Phreatobacter stygius: one gene and its partner. Each later gene encodes a partner of the first gene's protein in a complex. Links are inferred from orthologs where the notes say so. Each region holds a gene or a part of one and is shown on either strand. Other genes may lie near its edges.

Region 1 (5,648 bases):
GCGTCACCGGGAAGATGAAGATGAGCAGGATGCCGATCAGGAAGGTCGGCAAGGAAATGCCGATCAGCGACACGGTCTGAAACAGTTTCGACAGCCAGGAATGCGGCCTCAAGCCCGAATAGACACCCATGGGAATGCCGGCGAACAGGGCGAACAGGGCCGAGACCAGCGCCAATTCCATGGTCGCGGGGAACCGCTCGCCGATCAGCTTGGAGACCTTCTGCTTGTTCTGGTAGCTGGTGCCGAAGTCGAATTTTGCGGCGTTCCAGACGAAGCGGACGAATTGCACCGGTATCGGATCGTCGAGCCCGAGCTGGCGGCGAATCTCGGCGCGCTGCTCGACCGTCGTATCCTGGCCGACCATCTGGTTGACGGGATCGCCGACGAAACGGAACAGCGAGAAGGCGATCAGCGAAACGGTCAGCAGGACGACGACGGCCTGTGCGAGCCGGCGCAGGATGAAGGCGAGCATAACATCCCTCTAAGTCATGGGGAGCGGCTGATGCCGCTCCCCTTGAAGGTCCAGACTGGCCGGGCGAGGGAACGTCCGGCCGGACGGGATCAGCGCTTGGTCACCCAGTGGAACAGGAACTGGTTGTCGGCGCGCTGCGCGAGCTCGACATTCTTGGCGACACCCCAGGCCAGCGTCTGCTGGTGCAGCGGGATGTGGCTGACCTCGTCGGTGATGATCCGATAGGCCTCGGCGATCAGCGCGGTGCGCTTGGCGATGTCCGCCTCGACCAGGATCTGGTCGGTGAGGGCATCGACGCGCGGGTTGCAATAGCCGCCGAGATTGGTGGCGCCTGCGCCGCCCGAACCGGTGTCGTCGCGGCAGCGGACCAGGTTCTGCAGCACGTTCCAGGAATCGAACGAGCCGGGGGTCCAGCCGAGCAGGTAGAACGAGGTGTTGTAACCACCCGACGCCAGGACCTTGGCGAAGAACTGCGCGCGCGGCACGGCCTGAAGATTGATCTTCACGCCGATGCGGGCGAGCATCGCCACCACGGCCTGACAGATCGCGCCGTCATTGACATAGCGATCGTTCGGGCAATCGAGGGTCACCTCGAAGCGGGTATTGTCGGCGCCGCGCGGATAGCCGGCTTCGTCGAGCAACCGGTTGGCGCCGGCCAGATCGACGGCTGGACGCTGGAACTCGCCGGCGCGTTCGAACAGCAGCGGCGAGATCAAGAGCGGCGTCGGCGCCGCGGCGCCACGCATCACCTGGCGGCGGATCGCCTCGATATCGATGGCCTGGTAGAAGGCGCGGCGCACGCGCACATCCTTGAAGGGGTTCTTGCCCTTCACCGACGAGCCGGTGAGCTCGTCACGCCGCTGATCGAGCTGCATGAAGATGGTGCGCAGTTCCGGGGCTTCCATGACCCGGGCATTGGGGCTCGCGTTGATGCGCGGAATGTCCTGCAGCGGCACGGGATCGATGACGTCGACCTCGCCGGAGAGCAGCGCCGCCACACGGGTCGGCGCCGAGGTGATCGGCGTGAAGATCACCTCCTGCAGGTTATGCTCGACCTTGCCCCACCAGGCCGGGTTCTTCACGAACAGCGTGCGTACGCCGATCTGGTGCTGGGTGATCCTGAACGGGCCGGTGCCATTGGCGTTCAGCACGGCATAGCCGGGCGTGGTCGCGGCCGGCGCGCTCGGAGCCACGGCGTTGTTCGCCTCGGCCCACTTCTTCGACATGATGTACCAGGTGTCCCACTCGTAGTGCAGGATCGGGTTCGGCGACTTCAGCTTGAAATCGACGGTATAGGGGTCGACCGCCACCACCTGGATGCCGGCATCGATGCGCGAGCGCAGGTCCGACGTGTCGGCCCGGACGCGGTTGGCCGAGAACACCACGTCTTCCGAGGTGAGATCCTCGCCGTTGTGGAACTTCACGCCGCGGCGCAAATGGAAGCGCCAGGTCAGGCCGTTGTCGAGAATTTCCCAACGCTCGGCCAGACCCGGAATGATCTTCAGGTCGCGGTCGCGCTTGGTGAGGCCCTCATAGACATTGCCCTGCAGGGCAAGCGTGGTGGTCTCGTTGATGCCGTAGGGATCGAGCGTGTTCAGGTTGCCTTGGAACGCATAGCGCAGCGTCTGGGCGTTCGCACTGGCGGCCCCCAACGCAAGGGCCAAAGCGCCGGCGAAAAGCGCAAGCTTCAGTTTCATCATGTCTCCCCTCTGTCGAGGTATCCCGCGGCCACGCTTTGTTGAATTGAGAGATTTCCCTGGCCGGCCGGGCGCTACCTTAGACAGGACATCGCCAGTCGGGGAAGAGGGCTTGTGCGCAAAGCCTAGCCTTGCTCACACATCGGGCAAAATCGGGAAATTCTGCTCAAAACAGGCTCGAATTGAGTCATTTCATACGGTTTTTCGGCGCGCGCGCGCCGATCGTTCAGCGGCTCTCGCCGGTGGTAGAAGAAAATTCTCGCCCCGCCGCCCAATCGTCGGCCCATTTGTGCAGGGGCAGGACCAGGGTCAGCAAGGCGGCGCCGTCGGCACTGAGCCGGTAACCGTCGTCGCCGTGATCGACGATGCCGGCCGCACGCAGCTCCTTCAGGCGTCCGTTCAGGACGCTCGGATTGGTCTCGGCCGCGGCCTGCAGCGCCCGAAAGGTCATCGGCCGTTCGGCCAGCGACAGCTCCCAGAGCAGTCTCAACGCCATGCGCCGGCCCAGGAGATCGAGCAGGACCATGATCGGGCGTCCGGAACGCGAACCACGTACGGCCCGCCCGGGATACGGCGTCATGTGCTACACTTTCCATAGCGCGTGAAATGATCTATTGCTATTCAATCCATAGCACGGAGCCGACCGATGTCACGCATGTCGCCCGCCGAGCCGCCCTATCCAGACGATGTCCAGGCGCGGTTGAGCCGGATCATGCCACCGGGCGTGCCACCGCTCCGTCTGTTCACCACGCTGGCGCGCGACCCGCGGCTGTTCGAGCGGTTCATGAGCGCCGGCCTCATCGACCACGGCAACCTGACCCTGCGCCAGCGTGAGATCGTCATCGACCGGGTCACCGCGATCAGCGGCTCGGAATATGAGTGGGGCGTGCATGTCGCCCTGTTCGCCGCGCGCGCCGGGCTGTCGGAGGCCCAGACCCGCGCCACCGTCCGCTCCGGTCCCGACGATCCGGTCTGGAGCGACGAGGACCGCCTGCTGATCGGCGTCGTCGACGCGCTGCACCGGGACTGCGACATCGATGACGCCACCTGGCAGGAGCTCAAGGCGCGTTTTGCCGACGAGGCGATCCTGGAGATCCTGATGCTGGCCGGCTTCTATCGCATGGTGAGCTATCTCACCAATGCGCTACGCCTGGCGCCCGAGGCTTTCGCGCCGCGGTTTCCGGCCTGAGCCGACAGCTGGAGGTCGACGCTATTGGGGGTCGAGCGGGGTGGTGCCGGACGGCGTGCCATCGGCGGCCAAAGTGATCTTCTGAACCCGCGCTTCGGCGTCGCGCAGCAGCGCCTCGCAGCGCTTCTTCAAGGCTTCGCCACGCTCATAGATGGCGATCGAATCCTCCAGCGGCACATTGCCGCCTTCGAGCTTCTGGACGATGGATTCAAGCTCTGCCAGCGCCTTCTCGAACGGAAGCGCCGCCACGTCGGCATGTTTCTCGGCCATGGAATGCCCTCCGGTCGCAGGTGGTGATGCGTCACGAAAAAACGGTCTTGGGGAATCGAAGCGCTTCCCTCTTAGCGCATCCGCGCGCCTTCGTGCATCCGCCGACGAAAAGCCCGCGGCCAGCGGGCAGGAGCCGGCCGCGCCGCTAGCGCTGTTCGGCCGCGATGCGCAGGCCAAGACCGACGAGCAGGACACCGGTCACCGCTTCGACGGTGCGGCGGACCCCCGGAAGACGCAGGACGTCGCCGAGCCTCGCGACCAGCGCCGCATAAAGGGCAAGCCAGAGGAAGGTCATCAGCGCGAAGACAAGACCGAGAAACAGCAGCGCCGAGAAGGTCTCGCCGCCGGCCGGGACGAATTGCGGCAACAGGCTGGAGAAGAAGACCGCCATCTTCGGATTGCCGAGATCACTGACCAGGCCTTGCCGGCATGCGGCCGAGGGCGTGATCCGGCGCTGCGGTGGCTGTCGGGGGCCGCCCTGTCCGGGCGCAAGCGGCGACGGTCGGAAGGCCTCGCGCAGCGCCTGGATACCGAGCCAGACGAGATAGGCGGCACCGGCATATTTGACCGCCAGAAACAGCGGCTCGGAAGCAACCAGGACGGCCACCATGCCGGCGCTGGCGGCCAGCGCCCAGACCACCTGGCCGGCGGCAATACCAAGCGCCGTCGACACGCCGGCGGCGCGACCGCCGAACAGGGTGTTGCGCAGGGCGACCGCGGTATCCGGCCCGGGCACGACAATGACGACGATCGAGACCAGCATGAAGGACAGAAGATCGGGCATGTGGTGCGCCCCCTGTTGGCGAGCCGTGCCCTTGGCGCGGCCATGCGTTGCCGACGGCTTCAGCCGCGCATCAGCGCCATGACATGGGCCGCGACCGAGCGGCCGAGCCCCTCGAGGTCATAGCCACCCTCCAGCATGGAAACGATGCGGCCGCCGGCGGTCTGGTCGGCAATCGCCATGATCTCCCTGGTCGCCCAGCCGAAATCCGCCTCGGTCAGATTGAGATTGGCCAGCGGGTCGCGCTGATGGGCGTCGAAGCCGGCCGAAATGATCACCAGATCCGGGCTGAAGCCGCGCATGCGCGGCAAGATCGCCTGCTCGAAAGCCTGGCGGAATTCATCGCCACCATCGCCGGCCGACAGCGGCGCGTTGACGACCTGGTCATAGGCGCCGGTCTCGCGGGCAGCACCCGTGCCGGGATAGAGCGGCATTTCATGGGTCGACAGATACATCACGCTCGGATCGGACCAGAAAATGTCCTGGGTACCATTGCCGTGATGGACGTCGAAATCGACAATGGCGACCCGCTCGACGCCGTAAACCGCGCGGGCGTGGCGCGCCGCGATGGCGGCATTGTTGAACAGGCAGAAGCCCATGGCCGTGGTGGTCTCGGCGTGGTGGCCCGGCGGGCGGGTCGCGACGAAAGCGTTCGACACCTTGCCGGCCATCACCTCGTCAACCGCGAAGACGCCGCCGCCGGCGGCGCGCAGCGCCGCCTCGTAGGAGCCCGGCGACAAGGTCGTGTCGGCGTCGAGATGAACAAAATCCACCAGCGGCGTGGCATTTTCGATGCGCTCGATGAATTCGGGCGGATGAACGCGGGTGATCGCCTCGACGGTCGCCAGCGGCGCCTCGTCCCGCGCGAGATCGGCGAACCGCTCGTGCTCCAGCACATGGGTGATCATCCTGAGACGATCGGGACGCTCGGGATGGCCATAGGGGGTGAGGTGGTCAAGGCATTTGGGATGCGACAGCACGAGCGTGGTCAATTGAAGCCATTCCTTCCCTGCCTCGGCCGGCCATTTGGCGGCGCCTGGAACGTTACAAGGTCCTTGGCGGCCCCAAGTTCCCTGCTGGTCTGGTTCGGCGGCCCGCTGGACGATCCTTGCCGACCATGAATATCCCATGGTTCCGATCTTGGCACCCCAATGCCACGACCGTGATTGCAAAGACGGTGATTATTCGCGAAACCGCGCGACATGGCTATTCCGCAAGGCCCGACCCTATGTCAGGCTC
Region 2 (5,768 bases), 520 kb from region 1 along the record:
TGTCGATCCAATGGGAAGCGAAGCTTGGAAACAGGTCGGATGTGGCCATGGTCGCTCCTGCAAGCGGGCTGGCCAGACTAGCAGCCCTACCGGGCGGCGATAGTCCGTTGGGTGCCCGGCATCGGCTTAACGTTTGGCCGCGCGTTCCCGTTCCACCGCCCGCCAGCCGATGTCGCGGCGGCAGAACCCGCCCGGCCAGTCGATCTTGTCGACCGCCTCATAGGCCTTGGCCTGGGCCTCCGCGACGGTCGCGCCGACCGCCGTGACGTTCAGCACGCGGCCGCCATTGGCGACCAGTTGGCCGTCCTTCAAGGCTGTCCCGGCATGGAAGATTTCGGCGCCGTCGAGGGCCTTCAACTGGTCGAGGCCGCGAATGACGGTGCCCTTTTCCGGCGCGCCCGGATAGCCCTTCGCCGCCATCACGACGGTCAGCGCCATCTCGTCGAACCAGCGTGCGCTCATGGTTTTCAACTGGCCATCGACCGCGCCGAACAGCAACGTCAGCAGGTCGTCCTTCAGGCGCATCATCAGCACCTGGCATTCGGGGTCGCCGAAGCGGCAGTTATATTCGATCAGCTTCGGGCCTTCGGTGGTGATCATCAGCCCGGCGAACAGCACGCCCTGGAATGGATGGCCCTTGGCCGTCATCGCCGCGAGCGTCGGCTTGATGATCTCCGCCATGGTTCGTTCGATCAGCTCGGGCGTCATCACCGCGGCCGGCGAATAGGCGCCCATGCCGCCGGTATTCGGCCCGGTATCGCCGTCGCCGACCTGTTTGTGGTCCTGGGCGGTCGCCAGCGCCAGGGCCGTTTGGCCGTCGCAGAGCGCAAAGAAGGACGCTTCCTCACCGGTCATGAACTCTTCGACGACAACTGCCGCGCCGGCTTCACCGAGGCCGCCCGAAAACATCATGTCGACGGCCTCGATCGCCTCGGTCAAGGTCATCGCCACGACGACACCCTTGCCGGCGGCCAGGCCGTCGGCCTTGATCACGATCGGCGCGCCCCGGGCGCGGATATAGGCCTTGGCCGGTTCGGCTTCGGTGAAACGTTCATAAGCCGCGGTCGGAATGCCGAAGTCGCGGCAGAGGTCCTTGGTGAAGCCTTTCGAGCCTTCGAGCCGGGCGGCGAAGCGTGTCGGCCCGAAGGCCTTGATCGCATGGCCATTGAGGTCGTCGACCAGGCCCGCCACCAGCGGCGCCTCGGGACCGACCACCACGAGGTCGATCTTGGCCGATTGGCAGAAAGCGACCACCGCCGCGTGATCGGTCACATCGAGCGGCACCAGTGTCGCCACTTCGGCGATGCCGGGATTGCCCGGCGCGCAATAGAGCGTTGTCAGCAGCGGGCTGGCCGAGATCGCCCAGGCCAAGGCATGTTCGCGGCCTCCGCCGCCGACCAGAAGCACGTTCATGAAGGACCTCGATGACGCCGTCGCTTCCGTGGCTTAGACAAGAGTCTCTTCTCCGGCAACGGATTCGGCAGGAATGACCGACATAGCGCCCTCGAATGCTCCCGAGATTTCGGTTTCGGAACTCGCAACCGCGATCAAACGGACGGTCGAGGACGCCTTCGGTTTTGTCCGGCTGCGCGGTGAAGTCTCAGGTTATCGCGGTGCGAGCCCGTCCGGCCACGTCTATTTCCGCCTGAAGGACCAGGGCGCCGTCATCGAGGCGGTGATCTGGAAGGGCGTGTTCGGGCGCCTGCGCTTCAAGCCGCAGGAAGGCCTGGAGGTGATCGCGACCGGGCGTGTCACCACCTTTCCGGGCTCGTCCAAATATCAGATCGTGGTCGAGAGCCTGGAACCGGCCGGCGTCGGCGCGCTGATGGCGCTGCTCGAGGAGCGCCGCAAGGCACTCACCGCCGAAGGCCTGTTCGATCCGGCCAGGAAGCGGCCCTTGCCCTATCTGCCGCGCGTGATCGGCGTGGTCACCTCGCCGACCGGCGCGGTCATCCGTGACATTCTGCACCGGCTGGAGGATCGTTTCCCGCGCAGCGTGCTGGTCTGGCCGGTCAGGGTCCAGGGCGAGGGCAGCGCGGCCGAAGTCGCCGCCGCCATCCGGGGCTTCAACGCCATCGATGCCGACAGCGATCTGCCGCGGCCCGATGTGCTGATCGTCGCGCGCGGCGGCGGCAGCCTGGAAGACCTCTGGGGCTTCAACGAGGAGATCGTCGTCCGGGCCGCCGCCGAAAGCCGGATCCCGCTGATTTCGGCTGTTGGCCACGAGACCGATACCACGCTGATCGACTTTGCTGCCGACCGGCGTGCGCCGACGCCGACAGCCGCCGCCGAAATGGCGGTGCCGGTCCGCGCCGACCTGATCGTCGAAATCGGCGACCTCGGTCGTCGCCACGCCGCCGGCATGCTGCGGCTGTTGGACGACCGCCGGCTCGGACTGCGCGCCGCCATCCGCGCCTTGCCGGACGCCGAGCACCTGCTGGAGGCGGCCCGCCAGCGCCTGGACGGCGCGACCGAGCGTCTGCCGAATGCCTTGCGTGCCAATGCCGCCGCGCACCGCACCCGGCTGGTCAGGGCGTCCGGACGGCTGGCGCCCGGCGTCCTGATGCTGCGGGTCGGGCGCGCCCAGGACGGCATCGAAACCTTGAGCGCACGTGCCAGGGCGGCGCTCGGGCGGCGGGTCGAAACGCGCCGGCAGGGCTTTTCGTCGCTGTCGGACCGGCTGGCGCGTTCGCTCGGCGTCTATGCCACCACCCAGTCCCATCGGATCGCCCGCGACGGCGAGCGCCTGAACAGCCTGTTCGCCCGCGCGCCGCGCGCCATCGACCTGATCCTCCGGCGCCGGGGCGACCGGCTCGAGGCGGCCGCCAAGCTGCTCGGCGCGCTGTCTTATCAAGGCGTGCTGGCGCGCGGCTTCGCGCTGGTCCGCGACGGCGACGGCCGGACGCTGCGCACCGCGGCGGCGGTAAGCGCGGGCCTTGCCCTGTCGATCGAATTCGCCGACGGGCGGGTGGCCGCGCGCGCCGAGGGCGACGAGCCGCCAAGACCGCCGGCGCCGCGTTCGTCTCCGCCGCGCGCCGAACCGAAGCCTGCCCGGAAAGCCGCCGGCGAGGGCCAGGGCGACCTGTTCTGACCGCTGGGCTATCGCGTCCGCAGCAGCCGGACGGCCGTGCGGACGATGACGTCGGTCGCGGCCTGGTCGATCACCATGCCCATGTGATCGACGCCGGCGAGCACTTCGACGCCGATGCGCGGGTTGGCCGCGCTGATCTCGGCGGCATAGGCCGTTGCGACGAACAATTGGTCCTCTGCGCCGACCAGGACGATGGTCGGCCTGACAATGCGGCCGAGCGCCTCCGGCCAGTCGCGCGGCAAGCTCATATTGGCCAGCAGGCGATGGGAATAGACACGCGCCCGTTTGCCTTGCGCGTCTGCCGGCACGGCATAGGCAATCGTCGGAAGCCCGTCGAGCCCTGAGATCCCCAAGCGGTTCAGCAGCGACAGCGCGATGATGCGGGGGATAGCGGGATCGGCCCAGCCGCCGGTGTTCGGACGATTGGTGTCGGACCGGACCGAGATGAACGGCGACAGGGCGAGATAGGCATCGAAGCGGTCGGCAATCGGCTCGCCGGCGACGCGCAGGATGAAACTGCCGCCAAGCGAATGGCCGAGCAGGAGCCGCCGTTCCCTAGGGAAGCGCTGCTGGGCCACGGCCAGAAGATCGACAAGGTCGTCCTCCAACTGGCCGCGATAACCGATATCGCCGAGCGCCCCGCTTTCCCCGTGGCCCCGGACGTCGATGGCGTAGACATTCATCCCCTCGGCCGAGAGGGCGCGCCCGACCGCGTGCACGGCGGTGGCAAGCCCGGTCGATCCGTGCACCGCGATCGCGACGCCACCGCCCGGCCTGCCCTCATAGAGGCGATAGGCGAGCCGGGTGCCGTCGCGCGCCGTGAAAAACCCATAAGGCGGGAGGGTCCCGACCGGATGCGCCAGCTTCTGGTCCGACTGCGACATGACGGCGAGCGGCGGCGGCGTCACCGGCTGCGACAGCGAGAGCACTCCGGCGAAAGCTGCAACGACGCAAATGATGAGAGCGACGGGAATGGCGATCACATATTTCAAAAGAGACCTCCTCGAGCGATGGCTTTGAGGTCCGATTGCCTAGCCACGAGCGCCGGCCTAGTCTCGGCCGTCTTCGCCAACGACATGGTTTCTTCGCCAATGACCAGTCTCGACGCGGCCGATCTGCGCCGACGGCTTTCGGCAAAGTGGCTCGCCTTCGTCGGGCTATCCATCGCGGCCGGTCTGGTGCTCGGCCTGCTCGGGCCGTTCGGCTCCTATGTCAGCATCGACCTCCGGGTTCGGCTGCTGCAATTCGCCGGCAATGCCGTGTTGATCGGCGCCATGGTGGTCGGCACCGCGATGCTGGCCAGGCGCTTCCTGTTCTCCGGCCGCCTGCCGTTCTGGGCGATGGTCGTCATCGCGATCGCCATGGCCCCGCCGGGCGCGCTGGTGGTCCAAATGCAGATGCACCTGTGGTCGCCGCACGTGCTTCGCCACGTCACGTTCGGCGGGCTGATGGGGCAGACGCTGGTCATCAACCTTCTGCTCAGCGGGCTCGGCTGGTTTGTCGAGCGGCGCTGGCAGGCGAACGGGCCTGCCGGGCCGCAGTCCTTGCCGGCGCCGGTACCGGCCGAGGACACGCCGCCGCCAGCCGATGCGGCGACGGACGATGTCGTCATGGCCAAGCTGCCCTTGGCCTTGCGCCATGCAAAACTCATCGCGCTGAGCGCCGAGGATCATTATTTGCGGGTCCACACCGATCGTGGCCATGCCCTGATCCTGATGGGTCTGTCGCAGGCGGTCGAAGCGCTCGGCCCTGCCAGGGGCCTGCGCATCCACCGATCGCACTGGGTCGCGCGTGACGCCCTTGCCGGGCACAGACGGAGCGCCGGCCGCGCGGCCTTGACCCTGGATTGCGGCCTGGTCCTGCCGGTGAGCCGCAGCGGCCGCCGGCTGCTCGCCGAGGCGGGCTGATCCGGCCGGCGAACTGATTGCATGTCTCTGCCGGCCGCACGATGCCGATGGCGGGCGATCGGTTCCACGGCGTGCAGTCGATCCGGTTGAAACCGACGCGAAGCAAGCGGGGACACAATGTTCGGAAAGGCCGTGGCGAGCTTGATCATGGTGGTGTCGACATGCGTGCCTGTTCGGGCTTCCGAGCTTGTTCCGCAGTTCGGAAGCTCGGCCACGCTCGACAGGCCGACAGGCCGTCCGCGCGGCAGCATCATCCTGATGCCGGGCGGTGACGGCCGGCTGGGTATCCAGAGCGACGGAAACATCACCGCGCTGCGCGGCAATCAACTGGTCCGCACGCGGCACGTCTATGCGGCCAGAGGCTTTGCCACGCTGACGCTGGATGCCGCTGCCAGCCCTGCCCAGGCGGTCGAATATATGCGGACCATCGCTCGCCCGGTTGTCGTGGTGGCGACGAGCCGGGGCGCCACCCGCGCGCCGGCCGCGCTGTCCGCCCGCCCAGACGGCATCGTCCTGACGTCGGCCATGCTCGACACCTTCCAGGCCTATGCCGGCTCGCCCGGGGCATTGCCGCGAACCTTGGTCCTTCATCACCGTCAGGATGGCTGCCGCGTGACGCAGCCCGCGCTGGTGGCGCCATTCGCGGCCTGGGCCGGCGGGCGGGCCCGCGTCGTTTGGCTCACCGGAGGTGTCGATCGGGGCGATCCCTGCCAGGCCGGCGGCCACCATGGTCTCGCCGGCCTTGACGGACAGGTGGTCTCGCTGATCGT

The links. Proteins that work in one complex are often made in the same cells at the same time.
Region 2: the proteins of E8M01_RS19345 (region 1) and xseA are in contact, whole or in part, in a cryo-EM structure (PDB 8TXR), measured with the Escherichia coli proteins. The link is inferred for Phreatobacter stygius from one-to-one orthologs.

What each region holds. Positions count from the first base shown.
Region 1 is NZ_CP039690.1:4,113,299-4,118,946, reverse strand. Bases 2,005-4,723 are described here. They hold E8M01_RS19345 (exodeoxyribonuclease VII small subunit), read right to left. Parts: upstream 3,629-4,723; coding sequence 3,380-3,628; downstream 2,005-3,379. Other genes in these bases: E8M01_RS19335 (histone deacetylase family protein), read right to left, coding at 4,472-4,723; E8M01_RS19340 (LysE family translocator), read right to left, coding at 3,774-4,412; E8M01_RS19350 (carboxymuconolactone decarboxylase family protein), read left to right, coding at 2,816-3,358; E8M01_RS19355 (winged helix-turn-helix transcriptional regulator), read right to left, coding at 2,396-2,695; E8M01_RS19360 (ABC transporter substrate-binding protein), read right to left, coding at 2,005-2,169. Also shown: E8M01_RS19365 (ABC transporter permease), read right to left, coding at 1-472; more of E8M01_RS19360, read right to left, coding at 562-2,004; more of E8M01_RS19335, read right to left, coding at 4,724-5,401. UniProt on the Escherichia coli protein: Bidirectionally degrades single-stranded DNA into large acid-insoluble oligonucleotides, which are then degraded further into small acid-soluble oligonucleotides.
Region 2 is NZ_CP039690.1:3,593,184-3,598,951, forward strand. Bases 950-3,788 are described here. They hold xseA (exodeoxyribonuclease VII large subunit), read left to right. Parts: upstream 950-1,486; coding sequence 1,487-3,091; downstream 3,092-3,788. Other genes in these bases: purD (phosphoribosylamine--glycine ligase), read right to left, coding at 950-1,413; E8M01_RS16955 (alpha/beta hydrolase), read right to left, coding at 3,100-3,788. Also shown: E8M01_RS16940 (alpha/beta fold hydrolase), read right to left, coding at 1-49; more of purD, read right to left, coding at 127-949; more of E8M01_RS16955, read right to left, coding at 3,789-4,074; E8M01_RS16960 (LytTR family DNA-binding domain-containing protein), read left to right, coding at 4,102-4,998; E8M01_RS16965 (alpha/beta hydrolase), read left to right, coding at 5,131-5,768. UniProt on the Escherichia coli protein: Bidirectionally degrades single-stranded DNA into large acid-insoluble oligonucleotides, which are then degraded further into small acid-soluble oligonucleotides.